2 regions of the Micromonospora sp. NPDC049201 genome follow, and region 2 is predicted to be linked to the other one. Evidence: riboswitches for the same ligand, from Rfam matches in the RefSeq annotation. Region 2 holds a riboswitch; the other holds the start of a gene.
The links. Region 2 has a riboswitch for thiamine pyrophosphate ahead of thiE (thiamine phosphate synthase). Riboswitches for the same ligand answer to the same signal wherever they lie in the genome.

Region 1 (8,848 bases), on a different contig from region 2:
CTGCCACTTCTCGCCGGCGTCGGCGAACACGCGACGGGCCGCCTCGCGCTGGTCCGCGTGACCGGACAGCGAACGGGCGAACGTGGCCTCGGCGATGCCGGTGATCGGGATGCCCAGGTCCAGCGCGCTCTGCACGGTCCAGCGGCCGGTGCCCTTCTGCTCGGCCTGGTCGAGCACCACGTCCACGAACGCGTGGCCGGTCGCCGCGTCGGTGTGCCCGAGCACGTCCGCGGTGATCTCGATCAGGAACGACTCCAGCTCGCCGCCGTTCCACTCCCGGAAGATGTCCGCGATCTCCGCCGGGCTCGCCGACAGGCCGGCCCGCAACAGGTCGTACGCCTCGGCGATGAGCTGCATGTCGGCGTACTCGATGCCGTTGTGCACCATCTTGACGAAGTGGCCGGCGCCGTCCGGGCCGACGTGCCGGCAGCAGGGCGCGCCCTCGACCTGCGCGGCGATCTTCTCGAAGATCGGCCCGAGCTTCTGGTAGGACTCCGCCGAGCCGCCCGGCATGATGCTCGGGCCGCGCAGCGCGCCCTCCTCGCCGCCGGAGACGCCGGTGCCGACGAAGTGCAGCCCGTGCGTGCGCAGCGCCTCCTCGCGGCGGCGGGTGTCGGCGAAGTGCGCGTTGCCGCAGTCGACGACGATGTCCCCCTCCTCCAGCAGCGGGATCAGCTCGTCGATCACGGCGTCGGTCGGCGCGCCGGCCTTCACCATCACGATCACCGCGCGGGGCCGCTCCAGCGAGGCGACGAAGTCGGCGAGCGACTCGGACGGCACGAACGTGCCCTCGTCACCGTGCTCGGCGACCAGGCTGCGGGTGCGTTCCGGCGACCGGTTGTGCACCGCCACGGCGAAGCCGTTGCGGGCCAGGTTCCGGGCCAGGTTGCGGCCCATCACGGCCAGACCGGTGACCCCGATCTGCGCCGTCGCCTGCTCTGCCATGCGTACCGCCACCTCTCGTCCGCGCCGCTGACCGCGGCCGTCCTCGTTACCGTCCTGCGACCGTATCGCGGTCGTGGCGTGAGGGGATCACACCGCGACGAGGGGTGAGGAGGCGGTGGCGGCGCGTCTCATCCCTCGGCGAGACGCGCCTCGATGTGCGCCACCTTCGCGGTCAACGCGTCGGTCACGCCGGGGCGCAGGTCGGCCTTGAGCACCAGGCTGACCCGGGGCGCCTGGGCCGCGACGGTGTCGACGGCCCGCTTCACCACCGCCATCACCTCGTCCCACTCACCCTCGACAGTGGTGAACATGGCATCGGTCCGGTTCGGCAGGCCGGACTCGCGGACCACCCGGACGGCGTCGGCGACCGGGTCGCCCACGGACTCACCCACGCCGAGCGGGGTGATGGAGAACGCGACAAGCATGCCGACGATGGTGTCAGTAATTCGGGTGCGGGTGTCGGTGGCGTCGGGTTAGCGTGTCGGCATGCGCAACTGACGCCCTTCCTCCGAGCCGGTCCGCCGCCGTAGCTGCCGCGGACCCGTCCTGCTCCGGGCGTCCGCATCCCGTCCCGCCGCCGTTGTTCGCGGTGTCTGTCGCGGTCGGATCGCACCGGATCGCACCCGCTCGGCGCGTCCCACTACGGCGCGCCCCCGGCGCGACCGTGGTCGGCGCGCCCGACAGACAGGAGGCCCGCGGATGCCCGCGAAGCGCAACCCGAAGAAGTCCCGCAAGCCGTCGTCGTCCCCGCTGGGGCTGACGCCGACGGATCTCGACGCGCTCACCGTGTCCCCGCCGACGCCGGTGACCCTGTCCGGTTCGACGCCCGGTTCGGCGTTGGCCGGTCCGGTGTCGGCTGGTTCAGCGCCGGTCGGGTCGGAGCCGGCTGGTTCGACGTCGGCTGGTTCGACGTCGGCTCGCTCGGCACCGAAGGCCGGCCCGTCCGCCGGCCGCGACGCCCGGTTGGCCGGCCGTAGCCAGCGAGCCGGCCAGAACCGGTTCTACGCCTTCCGGCGCAGCTGATCCTCACCCGTCCCCGATCTCCGCGCACCCCCGTCACGGGGGTGCGCGGAGATCGCAACAGATCTTGGAAGCTTCCGGCCCCGCCAAGGGCCGTTTCCTTCCAAGATCGCCCCGCGGCGCGTCGATCATGAGGTTGGCAGCGACAAAACGGACAGGGAACGCCGTCAACTTCATGATCGCCGGGCCGGGAGGGGGCGCGGGGGAGGGGTCAGCCGATCAGGGGGCGGAAGGTGCCCAGGAGGATGCTCGTGGTCAGGGCGGCACCGGCGAGCAGGGCGGCGGCGAGCACGAGCAGGGCGTCCGCGCGGGTGAAGCGCTGTCGGCGGGCGACCGTACGCGGGGTTCCCGCGTCGAAGCCCCGGGCGTCCATCGCCACGGCCAGCCGGGTGCCGCGCCGGATCGCGCCGACCAGCAGCGTGAACGCGGTGGACGCGAAGAGCCGCAGCTTGGCCACCGGGTTGCGGCCGGCGTCCACGCCCCGGGCCCGGCGGGCCATGCTGATCATCCGCCACTCCTGTTCGAGGAGCGGCACCAGCCGGAACGCGGCCAGCGCGCCGATGGCGAACCGGGCCGGCGCCTTCGCGTTCTGGATCAGCGCGTCGGCCAGTTCGGTCGGGTCCGTGGTGGCGAACACGATGATGCCGGGCAGCGCCACCGCGAGCATGCGCAGCACCAGCCCCAGCGCGGTGACCAGGACGCCCTGGGTGACCAGCACCGGCCCGGCCTCGACCAGCACCGGCCCGGACCGGTCGGCGGCGAAGAGCACCAGCGTGACCAGGATGCCGACGGCGGCGGCCAGCAGCGGCCACGCCCGGCGGGCGAGCACCCGGTAGCGGACCCCGAACAGCGGCAGCACGGCCAGCTCGACCGCGATGGCGATGGCCGGCGCGACCGGGTCCAGCGTCGCCACCAGCACGATGGTGAACACCATCGCGGCGGCCAGCTTCGCCACCGGGTTGCGCCGGGCCAGCGGGGCGCCCGGCGTCGCCACCGGCTCCAGGTCGATCACGTCGCACCCGCCCCTCGGCCCGGCGGTGACGGACGCCGCGCCGAACCGGGACGGCCCGGCGGTGACGGGTGCCGCGCCGAACCGGGAGGGCCCGGCGGTGACGGGTGCCGCGCCGAACCGGGACGGCCCGGCTCGTGGGACCCGGCCGGGCGGTCCAGGGTGAGCGTCCGGTCGGCCAGCGCGGCGACGAAGTCGGCGTCGTGGGTCACCGTGACCACGCCGTGGCCGGCGTCGCGCAGCTCGGCGAGCAGGTCGATCAGTTCCCGCCAGGTGCGCCGGTCCTGGCCGAACGTGGGCTCGTCGCAGATCAGCAGGCGGGGCGCGGTGGCCAGGGCGGTCGCCACGCTCAGCCGCCGCGCCTCGCCACCGGAGAGGGTGTACGGGTTGGCGCCGGCCAGCCGGTCCAGTCGCAGCCGGTGCAGCAGCGCGTCCACGGTGGCGGTGACCGCCGCCTCGGACTGCCCGGTCCGGCGCGGGCCGAGCGCCAGTTCGTCGCGGACCGTACCGGTGACGAACTGGTGCTCCGGGTCCTGGAAGACCGAGCCGATCCGGCGGGCCAGCGCCGGCGCCCGCCAGCGGTGCGGGGGAGTGCGCGCGTCCCGCCCGGCCAGTTCCGTGGCCGCGGTGACCGTGCCGGTGCCGGGGCGCAGCAGGCCGCCGAGGAGCAGCGCCAGCGTGGACTTGCCGGCGCCGTTCGGGCCGAGGACGGCGAGCGCCTCGCCGGCGCGTACCCGAAGGTCGGTGGGGGCCAGCCGGGGCGGCAGGCCGAGCCGGTCGGCGGTGAGCAGCACGTCGCCGGCCGGCGCGGTGGCGTGTCGCGGCGGCACGGTGTGCCCGGGCACCCAGACCCCGGCGGCGGCCAGCGCCTCGCCGTGCGCGGCGAAGACCGCGCCGGGCGGCCCGTCGGCGCGCACGCCGCCACCCGGTTCCAGCACCACCACGCGGTCGACGAGCGGCAGCGCCTCGGCGACCCGGTGCTCCACCAGGATCAGCGTGGTGTCCGGGTCGAGCGCGTCCGCGACCGCCCGGCGGATCAGCGCGGCGCCGGCCGGGTCGAGGTTGGCGGTCGGCTCGTCGAGCAGCAGCAGTCCGGGACGCAGCGCGAGCGCCCCGGCGAGGGCCAGCCGCTGCTGCTCGCCGCCGCTGAGCGCGGCGGTCGGGCGGTCCCGGGGGTAGGGGAAGCCGACCCGGCGCAACGCCTCGTCGACCCGGGGCCAGATCTCCTCGGCCGGCACCCCGCGGTTCTCCAGCCCGAACGCGACGTCGTCGCCGGAGCGGGCCATCACGAGCTGGGTCTCCGGGTCCTGGAACACCACGCCGACGCGTTCGCGGGCCTTGCGCGGGTCCAGCCCGTCGATCTCGACGGCGCCCTCCTGCTCGCCGGAGTCCTCCGGCAGCAGCCCGGCCAGCGCCGCCAGCAGCGTGCTCTTGCCCGCACCGGAGGCCCCGAGCAGCAGCACCCGCTCCCCGCTCTCGACGCGCAGGTCAACCCCACGCACCGCCCAGCGCTTCCGCCCCCCGTGCCGCCACCCGAACCCCCGCAGAACCACCCCACTCACCGCGCCACCCCCTCCCCAGCCTCGTTGATCAAGGAGTTCGCGTCAGGGAAACCGCCCGCCGCCGACGCAAACTCCTTGATCAACGGCGGGAACCCGTCAGACCAGGGCGCGGTCGCGGCCGGCGGGGAAGCGGTCCAGGACGCCGGTGTTGGCCAGGGCGCGGGTGAGCAGGTGGGCGCCGAGGCCGGCGATCACGGTGGCGCTGACGATCGTGATGAGCGCGTACGGGATGCGGTAGGAGGTCAGCTCGTACGCCTTGTTCCAGTAGACGAAGTCGAAGATCGCCGCGCCCAGGCCGGTCAGCGCGCCGGCCAGGACCGCCACCGGCAGCTTGAACGAGCGGTAGCGGAAGGCGGCGAACGCCAACTCCGCGCCGATGCCCTGCATCAGGCCCTGGAGGATCACGATGCCCGCCCACTGGCTGCCCAGCAGCGCGGAGACGATCGCGGCCACCGTCTCGCAGTAGAGCGCGGCACCCGGCTTGCGGATGATCAGGCCGGCGAGCACCGCCGGGATCAGCCACACGCCGTAGAGCACCGCCTGCGCGGGCGGAAAGAACGCGAACGCCGCGTCGGTGGCGCTCCAGAGCAGGCCCCAGGCCCAGAAGACGACGCCGAAGGCGACGGCGATGACCGAGGCGACGACGATGTCGACGGTACGCCAGCGGTTGCTGTCGGTGTGGTTCACGGTGGCTCCCAGTTCGTGGTGAGGAACCAGGAGAAGACGCACGCCGCGCCCGGAATGCCGGACGTCGACGCGGCTGGAGGTCGACCGAACTCCCTGCGCTGGCATTACCCAGATCAGGTTCGAGGGTCTGCGGGCACCGGCCCGCACTCTCAGCGCTGTGCGCTCCCCTGTCGGATGTGAAGTTGTCTCGTCGCAGACGCTAGCACCGACGTCGGGGCCGGGCCCAGCAGGGCGACTGTCGGTAGGCTGGCGATCATGCGGGTCGAGGCGCGAAATCTGACGTTCGAGGTACGCACCGGCGGCCCCGAGGGCGGCGACCCCGTCCTGCTGCTGCACGGCTTTCCGCAGCACGCCGGCGAGTGGGACGCGGTGACGCCCGCGCTGCACGCCGCCGGGCTGCGCACGTACGCGCTCGACCAGCGCGGCTACTCGCCCGGCGCGCGGCCGGCGGCGGTCGAGGCGTACCGGATCCCGGAGATGGTGGCCGACGCGGCGGCCGTGCTGGACGCGCTCGGGGTGACCGCCGCGCACCTGGTCGGCCACGACTGGGGCGCGATCGTGGCCTGGGGCCTCGCGGCGGCGCACCCGGAGCGGGTGCGGACGCTGACCGCGGTGTCGGTGCCGCACCCGGCCGCGATGGGCCACGCGCTCGCCAACGATCCCCGGCAGAAGGCCAAGTCCGCCTACATGGCGCTGTTCCGGATGCCGGGCAAGGCGGAGAAGGTGCTGCTGGCGCTGCACGGCGCCGTGCTGCGCCGGATGCTGCGCGGCGTCGGCGACGCGGCCACCGTCGCCCGGTACGCCGACCCGATGCGGGAGCCGGGGGCGCTCACCGCGGCGCTGAACTGGTACCGCGCGATGAGCGGGTCGGACATGAAGGCGGTCGGCCCGGTGGCGGTGCCGACCACGTACGTCTGGAGCGACAGGGACGTGGCGGTCGGCCGGACCGCCGCCGAGGCGTGCGCGGGACACGTCACCGGCGACTACCGGTTCGTGACCCTGTCCGGCGTCAGCCACTGGATCCCCGACGAGGCCCCGGGCCCGCTGGTCGAGGCGGTCCTGGCCCGGGTCCGAGGGACGGAGGAGGCATGACGGTGAGCGCCGAGGCGTACCTGGCGACGGTGACGTCGACGATGCAGCGGGTGGCCACCGAGCAGCGGGGGAACGTGGCGGAGGCGGCCGATCTGATCGTGGCGGCGCTCCGTGCCGACGGGGTGGTGCACGCGTTCGGCACCGGGCACTCCGAGGCGCTCGCCATGGAGATCGCCGGCCGCGCCGGCGGGCTGGTGCCCACCAACCGCATCGCGCTGCGCGACCTGGTCCTGCACGGCGGCGAGCCGGCCGACGTGCTCGGCCCGAAGCTGGAACGCGAGCCGGCGGTGGCGCACCGGCTCTACGAGCTGGCCCCGGTCCGGCCGCCGGACGTGTTCGTGCTCGCCTCCAACTCGGGCGTGAACGGGGCGATGGTCGAGTTCGCGTCGATCGTGAAGCAGCGCGGGCACGGGCTGGTGGCGATCACGTCGGCGCGGCACTCGGCGCGGATGACCTCGCGGCACCCGTCCGGGCGGAAGTTGGCCGACTTCGCCGACGTGGTGCTGGACAACGGCGCCCCGTACGGCGACGCCACGCTGCCGTTGCCCGGCGGTGGCGCGGTCGGCGCGGTCTCGTCGATCACCGCCGCGCTGCTGGCCCAGCAGATCACCGTCGAGGTGGTGGCCCGGCTGGTGGCGGCGGGGGAGCGACCGCCGGTCTACCTGTCCGCCAACATCACCGGCGGCGACGAGTACAACGCCGAACTGGAAGCCCGGTACGCGGGGCGGATCCGCCGGGGATCGTGAGCCGGTTTCGCGAGCGCCCGAATCGGGCACAGGCGCTGCTGCCGGCGGGTGTTCACCCGCCGGCCGTGCCGTCTTCACCGGAGGTTCGCGAGTGTCCAAGGAATCCGAGAAGCAGCGCTGGCAGCGCAACTTCGCCGATCTGTTGCAGGAGCTGCGCGTCGCGCAGACCGGCGTGCAGATCCTCTTCGCCTTCTTGCTGACGCTGCCGTTCAGCAACGGGTTCACCCGGACCACCGAGTTCCAGCGTGACGTCTACATCGTGGCGTTGCTGGCCGCCGCCGCGTCCGCCGCGATGATCATCTCGCCGGTGGCGTTCCACCGGGCGCTGTTCCGGCAGGGCCGCAAGCCGGAGCTGGTCCGCTTCGCCCACCGGATGGCCACCGGCGGCCTGTTCTTCATGCTGATCGCGATGGTCAGCTCGGTGCTGCTGGTCAGCGACTTCGTGCTGGACCGGCCCATCGCGTTCCTGCTCAGCGCGCTCACCGGCATCTGGTTCCTGACGTTCTGGGCGATCCTGCCGTTCGCGCGGCGCAACTGGGGTGAGGACGACGTCGACGACGATGACGACGACCCGCAGACGCTGGCCGGCGACTGAGGGTCCGCCAAATCGGACGTGCACGCGACGCTACCCCTGGGTAACACCCGGGGGTAGCGTCGTTTTCGTCGAGCGCGTCGATCGCAGCCGGACCGACCATCCAGGAGGCAGCCGTGACCACGACACAGAACAACGCCGACGGGGTGGGACCGCTGCCCACCGAGGCCGGCCAGGTCTCCGAGAAGGAGGCCCGCCAGGTCGCCGAGGCGGCCCGCGAGGCGGCCTGGGACCGGCCCAGTTTCGGCAAGGAACTCTTCCTCGGCCGGTTCCGGCTCGACCTGATCAACCCGTGGCCCCGGTCCGACCCGGCCGACGTGGCCCGCGCGCAGGAGTTCCTCGACGCGTTCGGGGCGTACCTGGGCGCCGAGGTGGACGGCGCGGCGATCGAGCGCGACGCGCGGATCCCGGACGACGTGTTCCACGGCATGGCCCGGCTCGGCGCGTTCGGCATGAAGATCGACCGGAAGTACGGCGGCCTCGGGCTCAGCAACCTGCACTACTGTCGGGCGTTGATGCTCGCCGGTTCGGTGAGCCCGGCGATCGGCGCGCTGCTCTCCGCGCACCAGTCGATCGGCGTGCCGCAGCCGCTGAAGATGTTCGGCACGCCCGAGCAGAAGGACCGTTTCCTGCCCCGGCTGGCCGCCGGCGAGGTCTCCGCGTTCCTGCTCACCGAGCCGGACGTCGGCTCCGACCCGGCGCGGCTGGCCACCACCGCCGAGCCCACCGAGGACGGCACCGGCTACCGGCTCAACGGGGTGAAGCTCTGGGCCACCAACGGCACGGTCGCCACCCTGCTGGTGGTGATGGCCCGGGTGCCAGCCACCGAGGGACGGCGCGGCGGGATCACCGCGTTCGTGGTCGAGGGCGACAGCGAGGGCATCACGGTGGAACGGCGTAACTCCTTCGTCGGGCTGCGCGGCCTGGAGAACAGCCTCACCCGGTTCCACGACGTGGTGGTGCCGGCCGAGAACGTGATCGGCGGCGAGGGTAAGGGCCTGAAGATCGCGCTGACCACGCTGAACACCGGCCGGCTGTCGTTGCCGGCGATGTGCGTGGGCGCCGGCAAGTGGGCGCTGAACGTGGCCCGGGAGTGGGCCGCCGACCGGGTCCAGTGGGGCCGGCCGGTCGGCGAGCACGAGGCGGTGGCGAAGAAGCTGTCGTTCATCGCCGCCACCACGTACGGCATGGAGTC
Region 2 (8,848 bases):
CCCGCCCTGCGCGGCGCTGAGCACCTCGACGCGGTCGCCGTCGCGCAGCACGCTCGCCGGCCAACCACCGCGCGGCACCACCTCGCCGTTGACCGCGACCGCGAGGCCGCGCTGCTGACCGGTGACCGCGCGGACCACCTCGGCGAGCGTGACGCCGTCGGGCAGCGTCCGCCCGGTGCCGTTGACGATCAGTTCCACAGGCGCTCCTTCGAAAACCGTGCCGGGCTGAAGGGGGCGAGCGCCGGATCCGGCTCGCCGTTGACGATCAGTTCGGTGACCAGGTCGGCGGTGACCGGGGTGAGCACGATGCCGTGCCGGTGGTGCCCGGTGGCGGCGAGCACGCCGGGTCGGCCGGGCAGCACCCCGATCACCGGCGCGTTGTCCGGCGTGCCCGGGCGCAGCCCGGCGGCGGCCTCCACCAGCGCGTACTCGGTCAGCTCGGGGACCAGCTCGGCGGCGGCGTGGAGCAGCCGAAGCACACCGCCGGCGGTCACCTCGACGTCCGCGCGTTCCTCCACGGTGGCACCGACCACCACCTCGCCGTCGGCCCGGGGCACCAGGTAGACCGGCTCGCCGTCGGCGTACCCCCGGATCACGTGCCGGAAGCCCGGCGGACCGCCGGCGGGCGCGCGGAGCCGCAGCACCTGGCCCTTCACCGGCCGGACCGGCAGCCCGGTCAGCGCCGCCGCGCCGCAGCCGGCCGCGACCACGGTGACCCGCGCGTCCACCTCGGACAGCGTGCCGACCCGCGCCGGCCGGAACGTCACGCCGGCCCGCTCCGCCGCGACCCGCAGCGCGGCGACCAGGCGACGCGGGTCGACCTGGTGGTCGCCGGGCGCGACCGCGCCGCCGCGCACCCGGGTGGCCAGCGCCGGCTCGCGGTCGCGCAGCGCCGACGGGCGCAGCGGCGTGATCGGCAACCCCAAACCCTGCTGGTACGACCACAGCCGCCCCGCCTCGGCCAGGTCGTCGGCGGTGAGCCCGACCACCAGCGTGCCCTCGGTGCGGTGGCCCAGGTCGACGCCGCTCGCCTCGGCCAGCTCGGCGGCGAACGCCGGCCACCGGGCCGCGGACTCGACAAGCAGCCCGGTCAGCTCCCGCTCGCCGAAGTACGCCTCGGCGACCGGGGCGAGCATGCCGGCGGCCACCCGCGACGCGCCCGACCCGGGCCGGTCGTCGTACACGCTCACCCGCAGCCCGCGCTGCGCGCACCGCCACGCGATCGCCAGCCCCACCGGCCCCGCCCCCACCACCCCCACCTCGGAAAGGACGGGCCCCCTGTTAACGCATTCGGTAGAGGAGGGGCCCCCGCTTAACACGTCAGCGCACCGAGCAGCTCGGCGGTGGCGTGCGCGGGGTCGGCCGCCTCGGACAGCGCGCCGACCACCGCCACCCCGTACGCCCCGGCCGCCCGCAACGCCGGCACCGCCGCGGCGGTCACCCCGCCGATGGCGATCACCGGCACGGTCACCGCCGCGGAGACCGCGCGTACCCCGTCCGGGCCGATCGGCGCGGGCAGCCCCGGCTTGGTGGTGGTGGCGTGGCAGGGGCCCACACCCAGGTAGCTCGCTCCGGCGGCGACCGCGGCCCGGGCGGCGCCCGGCTCCCGGGCGGTCGCGCCGAGCACCGCGTCGACGCCGAGCACCCGGCGGGCGGCGGCCACCGGCAGGTCGTCCGCCCCGACGTGGCCACCGGCCGCGCCCACCGCGAGCGCCACGTGCAACCGGTCGTTGACCAGGCAACACGTGCCGTACGGCCGGCACGCCTCGACCACCCGGCGGGCCAGCTCGTACGCCTCCCGGTCGGTGGCGTCGTCCGTCACGCGGACCTGTACGACGAGTTCGGCGCGGCCCACCGGCAGCGCGGCACGCAGCACGCCGAGCGGATTCCGCCCCGGTCGGGTGTCGGTGATGAGATGCAGTCGTCCCAGGGACGGCACGGCAACGCTCCTCCCTGCGCCGGCATTACCCGGATCAGGTTCAACGGTCGGGGGCTGTCAGCCCCCCTCTCAGCCCGGTCCACACCGGGCTCCCGTGGGTCACTTGCGGCTACCGTACGACGCCTCCCCGCCGTACGGAAGACCGGGTGAGTTTTTTCCCAGGACCGCGCCACCCGACGGACCGGGACGGCGGGTGACCGTCGAGTGACGACACGCTGCCAGGATGTCGACCCACGCCCGCGTCCCGCGTTGCCTGGCGGTCCTGCCGTTCCGGGGTAGTCGAGCCGTCAACGAAGGGCTGCGCACCCGGCCGATGCTGCGCGGGCCGACGTGGAGACAGCCATGACGTTCCCCTCACCGAGTGCCCACCCAACGGGTGGGCGGGACGTCAGAGGAGGGCGTCGAGGGCGTCCAGGTCCTCGTCGGTGGGCTGCCAGGTGCCCGCGTCGGCGTTGGCGCGTACCTGGTCCGGAGTGGTCGCGCCGGCGATCACCGAGGTCACCGCCGGCCGGGCGGCCAGCCCGCCGATGGCCACCTGGAGCATGCTGATCCCACGCTCGGCGGCGTACGCCTCGATGGCCTCGATGGTGTCCCAGCGCGCCGCCGCCAGCCGCTCGGCGTACCGGCCGCCGCCGGCCAGCCGGCTGCCCGTCGGGGGCGCCTCGCCCCGCTTGTACTTGCCGGTGAGCAGCCCGTTGGCGAGCGGGAAGAACGGCAGCATGCCGAGGCCGAACCGCTCGCAGGCCGGGATCACCTCGTCCTCCACCCCCCGCTCCAGCAGCGAGTAGTGGTTCTGCGCGGAGATGAACCGGGTACGCCCCGCCGACGACGCGGTCCAGTCGGCGTCGGCGATCTGCCAGCCGGCGAAGTTGGAGTTGCCGAGGTAACGCACCTTGCCGGCGGTCACCAGGTCGTCCAGCGCGGCGAGCGTCTCGTCGATCGGCGTGCCCGGGTCGGGCTCGTGCATCTGGTAGAGGTCGATGTGGTCGGTGCCGAGCCGGCGCAGCGACGCCTCGACCGCGCGGGCGATGTAGCGACGGGCGCCCCGGGCACCGTGGTCCGGCCCGTTCGCGCCGTGCATGTCCATGCCGAACTTGGTGGCGACCACCACGTCGTCGCGGCGCCCCTTGAGCGCCTGACCGAGCAGTTCCTCGGAGCCGCCCTGCGGTTCGCCGTAGATGTCGGCGGTGTCGAAGAAGGTGATCCCGGCGTCGAGCGCGGCGTCGACCACCGCCCGGGTGCCGTCGCTGTCGAGTTTGCGGCCGAAGTTGTTGCAGCCGATGCCGACCACGGACACCACGAGTCCGGAGTCGCCCAGCCGACGGTAGGTCATCTCACTCACGAGTCCCACCCTATGCCCGCCGCCGCCCGAGCACGGGACGAGCCCGACCGGCTGCCACCGGGCCGGGCCCGCCGGCCCGGGCGTCTCAGCCCAGCGCGTCGGCGACGAGCGCCCGGGCGGCACCGACCGTCGCCGCCAGCTCGACCGGGGTACGCCCCAGCGCGCCGAGCAGCGCCTGCGCCCGGGCGGTGAGGTCCGGTGGCGTGCCCGGCAGCCGCCCGGCCGAGGCGAGCATGCCCTTCTCGTTGACCAGCCATCGCCCGGCCCGGCCGTGCAGCGCCTGCGCGAGCACGCCGACCACCCGGAACAGGCACCCCGCCACGTACCCGGCGTCGCCGCCGGCCGCGCCCTTGGCCGCGCCGTCGAGCAGCAGGCCGGTCTCCCAGCCGCCGGCCACGAGTGCCGCGCCGAGCGCGGGCGGGTAGTGGACGGTCTCGGCCCGCAGCGCGGTCAGCTCGCCGGTCGGGTCGCCCAGCACCCGGCCGAGCGCGACCTCCCCGGCGTACGCGGGCGAGTAGAACCCGAGCGGGTGCCCGGCCTGCACCTCGACCGTGTAGCGGCCGGCACGGCAGTCCGCCCAGACCCGGTGCACCCGGTCCAGGTCCCGGTAGATCCAGTCCACCGCCACCCCGCCGACGCGCAGCCAGCCGCCGCCGTCGACCCAGGGGCCCCAGCCGCCGGGTGCGGTGAGGTCCACCGGGCTGTCGGCGACCGAGTCGGCGACCGCGCGCAGCCCGGCCACGTCCGGCGTACCCCGGTAGTAGAGGCCGACGTCCCAGTCGGAGTCGGGCCGGTGTTCGCCGCGGGCCCGGCTGCCGCCGAGCGCCACCGCGACCACGCCGTCGACCGCGCAGAGCCGGTCGACCAGCTCCTGGTCGATCATCCGACGTCCCAGACCGGCTCCGGCGTCTCCACCACGTCCCCGTCGCCGCGGAACAGCACGAACCGGTCGAAGGTCCGGGTGAACCACCTGTCGTGCGTCACCGCGACCACCGTGCCGTCGAACGCGGTCAGCCCAGCCTCCAGCGCCTCGGCGGAGGCCAGGTCGAGGTTGTCGGTCGGCTCGTCGAGCAGCAGCAGCGTGGCCCCGGACAGCTCCAGCAGCAGCACCAGGAAGCGGGCCTGCTGGCCGCCGGAGAGCGTGCCGAAGCGCTGGTCGCCCTGGCCCGCCAGCTCGTAGCGGGACAGCGCCGCCATGGCCGCGTGCCGGTCCATGCCGGCCCGGTGCTCGTCGCCGCGCCACAGCACCTCGACAAGCGTCTTCGCCATCAGCTCCGGGCGGTCGTGGGTCTGTGAGAAGTGCCCCGGCCGGACCCGGGCGCCGAGCCGCACCACACCGCCGTGCGCGACCGGCGCGAGCGCGGCAGCGCCGTCGACAGGCGTGTTGCCCGGCTCGGGGTCGGTGCCGCCGCGCGCCAGCAGACGCAGGAAGTGCGACTTGCCGGTCCCGTTCGCGCCGAGCACCGCGACCCGGTCGCCGTACCAGAGTTCCAGGTCGAACGGGTAGGTCAGGCCGTCCAACTCAAGCTGCTCGGCGATCACCGCGCGCTTGCCGGTCCGCCCGCCGGTCAGCCGCATCCGGATGTCCTGGTCCTTCGGGGGTACGGGCGGCGGCCCGGCCTCCTCGAACTTGCGCAGCCGGGTCTGCGCGGCCTGGTAGCGGGAGGCCAGCCCGTCGTTGTACGCGGCCTTCTGCTTGTACATCAGCATCAGTTCGCGCAGCTTCTGGTGTTCCTCGTCCCAGCGCCGGCGCAGCTCGTCGAGGCGGGCGTGCCGGGCCACCCGCGCGTCGTGCCAGCTCGCGAAGCCGCCCGGGTGCACCCAGGCGCTGCCGCCCTCCACGGCGACCACCCGGTCGGCGGTCTGTGCCAGCAGCTCCCGGTCGTGCGAGACGTAGAGCACCGACTTGGCGGACTCCCGCAGCCGCGCCTCCAGCCACCGCTTGCCTGGTACGTCGAGGAAGTTGTCCGGCTCGTCGAGCAGCAGCACCTCGTCCGGGCCGCGCAGCAGCAGCTCCAGCGCGAAGCGTTTCTGCTGGCCACCGGAGAGCGTCCGGACCGGTCGGTCCCGGGCGGCGTCCCACGGCAGGTCCAGCACGATGGTGGTGACGGTGTCGAAGAGCACCTCGGCGTCGTACCCGCCGGCTTCGCCCCAGGCGGCCAGCGCGTCGGCGTACGCGAGCTGGGCCTTGCCGGCGGCGGAGCTGAACTTGCCCCGGACCTCGGCCGTCCGCATGGCCGCCTCGGTCTCGACCAGCCGGTGCCCGGCGTCGCGCAGCGCCGGCGGCGCGAGTGACAGGGCCAGGTCGGCGAGCGTCGACTCGTCACCGATCATGCCGACGAACTGCCGCATCACGCCCAACCCGCCGGCGCGGGCGATCGCGCCGGTGGGCACCGGCAGGTCACCGGCGACCATCCGGAGCAACGTCGTCTTGCCGGCGCCGTTGGGGCCGACGAGCGCCACCTTGGCGCCCTCGCCGACCCGGAACGACACGTCGCGGAACAGCTCCCGCCCGTCCGGGAGGATGTGCCCGACCCCTGCCACGTCCACGTATCCCACGCGGGCATCCTGCCCGAGCCGGCGGCCCGGCCGACACCGGATTACCGGGTGACGCGGAGCACCCGGTAGCCCTTCTGGCTGGCGTGCCGCTGCACCTGCCACCCCTGCTCGACAAGCCAGCGGTGCAGCGAGTCGCCGCCGAGGTGCCGGGCGACGACCAGCCAGGCCACGCCGTCCGGGGTGAGCCGGGGCAGCCAGCGCAGCAGCAGGTCGTGCAGTTCGGCCTTGCCGACGTGGATCGGCGGGTTCGACCAGATCTGCGCGAACGTGACGTCCGGCGGCAGGTCGTCCGGGGCGACGGCGTGGACCCGGTCGGCCGCGTCGACGCGGGCGGCGTTGGCGGTGGTGAGCGCGCGGGCCCGTTCGTTGACGTCCACCGCCCAGACCGTGGCGGCCGGCGCGAGCGTGGCCAGGACGCAGGTGATCGGGCCGAATCCGCAGCCGATGTCGAGCAGCGGGCCGGCGGCGTCGGCGGCCGGCAGGTCGGCCTTGCGCAGCAGCACGGCGGTGCCAGGATCGAGCCGGTCGGCGGAGAAGACCCCGCCGGCCGAGGTGAGCGTGTAGTCGCGCCCGGCGACGGAGAACTCGACCTCGCGCGGGCGGGCCGGGGTCGTGGGCTCAGCGGTGAAGTAGTGGTCGCCGGTCACGCGGGCATTCTCGCACCGGCGGGTGGCGGGCCGGTCGACGGTACGGCGGGCAGGGGGCGACGCCACCCTGTCGGAATTTCCCGATATTCCCCCTGAAAGGGATAATCGGCCCTACTCTATCCCACATGGTGTACCGGTACGAGTCCGATGAGGACGCCTTCCTCGAATATCCGGAGCCCGGGCCGGCCCCGGTCGGGCCCGTGGTCGCGACGCCGCCACCGGCGGGCCCGTCGCCGTCCCGCTTCCCCACGCCGTCGCTGCCACCGGCCCGGGCCACCCGCCCGACCCTCGATGACGCCCGGGCGCCCGCCCCCGCGCCACCCGCGCCGGTGCCCACACCGCCCCGGGAGCCCACGCCGGTGCCCCAGCCCGCACCACCGGTGCCGCAGCCGGTGCCCGCCGCGACCGCAGGCCCGACCGTGCCGGTCCCGGTCAGCCCGACGTTCCGCACCACGAGCCTGCCCGACCAGTCACGGAACCGGCGGGCCGGCCGCCACGGCGGTGGCCGGTTCTGGCAGGCGCTGGTCGGCGGCGCCGCCGTGCTGCTCCTGCTCTCCCTCACCGGCCTGGCCGTCGCGGCGCTGCTCGACGAGCGGGCCGACACGCCGCCGACGAGCGAGCAGACCCCACCTCCGGCGGCGACCGAGTCGAGCGCGCCCGGCCGGTCCGACCTGGACTCGCGGGACACCGACCAGGCGGCGCTCACCGCCAAGGAACTGTTCCCGGGCAAGCAACTCGTGGTCACCGACGGCAAGCCGGCGTACCGGGTGCTCAAGACGCAGGCCAGCACCGACTGCGCGGTCTCGGCCACCGGCGAGATCGCCGACCTGCTGGTCCGGCTCGGGTGCAACCAGGTCGTCCGGGGCACGCTCCGCTCCCCCGACGGCGACCACCTGCTCACCGCCGGGCTGTTCAACCTGACCGACCTGGCCAGCGCCCAGCGGGTACGGGACCGGATCCGGCCGTTGCTGGACGACCGCCAGGGACGGTTCCGGGGCCTGCCGGCGGGTGAGGGCACCGAGGCGGTGGAGAAGGCCGCCGCCCGGGTCGGCTGGCAGGTACGCGGCCACTATCTCGCCTTCTGCCTGGTCACCCGCGCGGACGGGGAACGGATCCCGACCGACGACGCGGTCGCCCGCGAGATCATGTTCGACCTGATCGAGCTGCACCTGAACCGGAACGTGCTGGACCACCGGGCCGCGGGCGGCACGGCCGGCCAGCCCACCGACGGTCCGACCGAGGACAGCGCCGGCCAGCGCGGCACCGGCGACTGAAGCGGCGCTCCCCCGGCCCGCCATCCATCTCCGGTGGCGGCCGGTCGGCGTATCCGGGCCGCTTGGCCGCGCCCGCGTCGTCCTCCGCCCGGCTCAGCCCTCGGCGACCGGGACCCGCAACCGGCGGGTGAGGCCGGCGCGGCGGGCGTACTCCGCCGGGTCGGCCGGGTAGCCGACCTCGACCAGCGCGAGGCCGTGCGCGGGCGCCACGGTGACCTCGCTGGACCGTTCCCGGCGGGTCAGCAGCCCGGCCGGCCACTCGACCGGCCGCCGGCCGTCACCGGCGACCAGCATGGCGCCGACCAGACTGCGCACCATGTTCTGGCAGAACGCGTCGGCCTGCACGGTGGCGACCAGGATCCCGTCCGGGTCGCGCCGCCAGTCCAGCCGGGTCACCTCGCGCAGCGTGGTGGCGTTCTCCTTCCGCCGGCAGTACGCGGCGAAGTCGTGCTCGCCCACCAGACCGGCCGCGGCCTCGTTCAACGCGGCCAGGTCCAGCGGCTTCGACCAGGCCAGCGTGTCCCGCCGGCGCAGCGGCTCGGCGCCCCACGGCGCGTCTGTGACCCGGTACTCGTAGCGCCGGAAGGTGGCCGAGAACCGGGCGTCGAAGTCGGCCGGCACCTCGGTCATCGCGCGTACCCGGGCGTCCGGCGGGAGCAGCCGGGCCAGCCGGCGCAGCAGCCGCCCCTCGTGCGCCCGCCACACCTCGGTCGGCAGGTCCAGGTGGCAGACCTGCCCGGTGGCGTGCACCCCGGCGTCGGTCCGCCCGGCCACGGTGAGCCCGGTGACCGTGCCGGCGCCGAGCACCAGGTCCAGCGTCGCCATGAGCACGCCGGCCACCGTGCGCCGGGTGGGCTGCGGGGCCCATCCGGAGAAGTCGGTGCCGTCGTACGAGACGTCCAGCCGCAGCCGGGTCCGCTCGTCCACCTCGTACCTCCCGTTGACGGCGACGGGCCCGGCACCCCCGTGGGGATGCCGGGCCCGGTCGAGCCTGAACTCAGGCCTTGTCGTTCTCGGTGGCCTCGTCGCTGTCCTCGCGGGCGGCGGCGGTGTCACCGGAGGCGGAGACCGGAGCCTCGGCGTCCTG

Region 1: another riboswitch for thiamine pyrophosphate. It lies ahead of ACZ6O5_RS21330 (ECF transporter S component); the one in region 2 lies ahead of thiE (thiamine phosphate synthase).

The regions. Positions count from the first base shown of each region.
Region 1 is NZ_JBVJHM010000009.1:237,039-245,886, reverse strand. It holds gene gndA (NADP-dependent phosphogluconate dehydrogenase) at 1-945, opposite strand, end outside; gene ACZ6O5_RS21350 (MTH1187 family thiamine-binding protein) at 1,074-1,370, opposite strand; gene ACZ6O5_RS21345 (hypothetical protein) at 1,645-1,968, shown strand; gene ACZ6O5_RS21340 (energy-coupling factor transporter transmembrane component T family protein) at 2,177-2,977, opposite strand; gene ACZ6O5_RS21335 (ABC transporter ATP-binding protein) at 2,974-4,536, opposite strand; gene ACZ6O5_RS21330 (ECF transporter S component) at 4,633-5,223, opposite strand; TPP riboswitch at 5,296-5,402, opposite strand; gene ACZ6O5_RS21325 (alpha/beta fold hydrolase) at 5,479-6,315, shown strand; gene ACZ6O5_RS21320 (sugar isomerase domain-containing protein) at 6,312-7,061, shown strand; gene ACZ6O5_RS21315 (DUF6328 family protein) at 7,153-7,656, shown strand; gene ACZ6O5_RS21310 (acyl-CoA dehydrogenase family protein) at 7,770-8,848, shown strand, end outside.
Region 2 is NZ_JBVJHM010000002.1:158,286-167,133, forward strand. It holds gene thiS (sulfur carrier protein ThiS) at 1-198, opposite strand, end outside; gene thiO (glycine oxidase ThiO) at 189-1,319, opposite strand; gene thiE (thiamine phosphate synthase) at 1,313-1,939, opposite strand; TPP riboswitch at 1,934-2,045, opposite strand; gene ACZ6O5_RS04400 (aldo/keto reductase) at 2,328-3,290, opposite strand; gene ACZ6O5_RS04405 (nucleotidyltransferase family protein) at 3,367-4,164, opposite strand; gene ACZ6O5_RS04410 (ABC-F family ATP-binding cassette domain-containing protein) at 4,161-5,840, opposite strand; gene ACZ6O5_RS04415 (class I SAM-dependent methyltransferase) at 5,882-6,487, opposite strand; gene ACZ6O5_RS04420 (hypothetical protein) at 6,613-7,761, shown strand; gene truA (tRNA pseudouridine(38-40) synthase TruA) at 7,855-8,688, opposite strand; gene rplQ (50S ribosomal protein L17) at 8,759-8,848, opposite strand, start outside.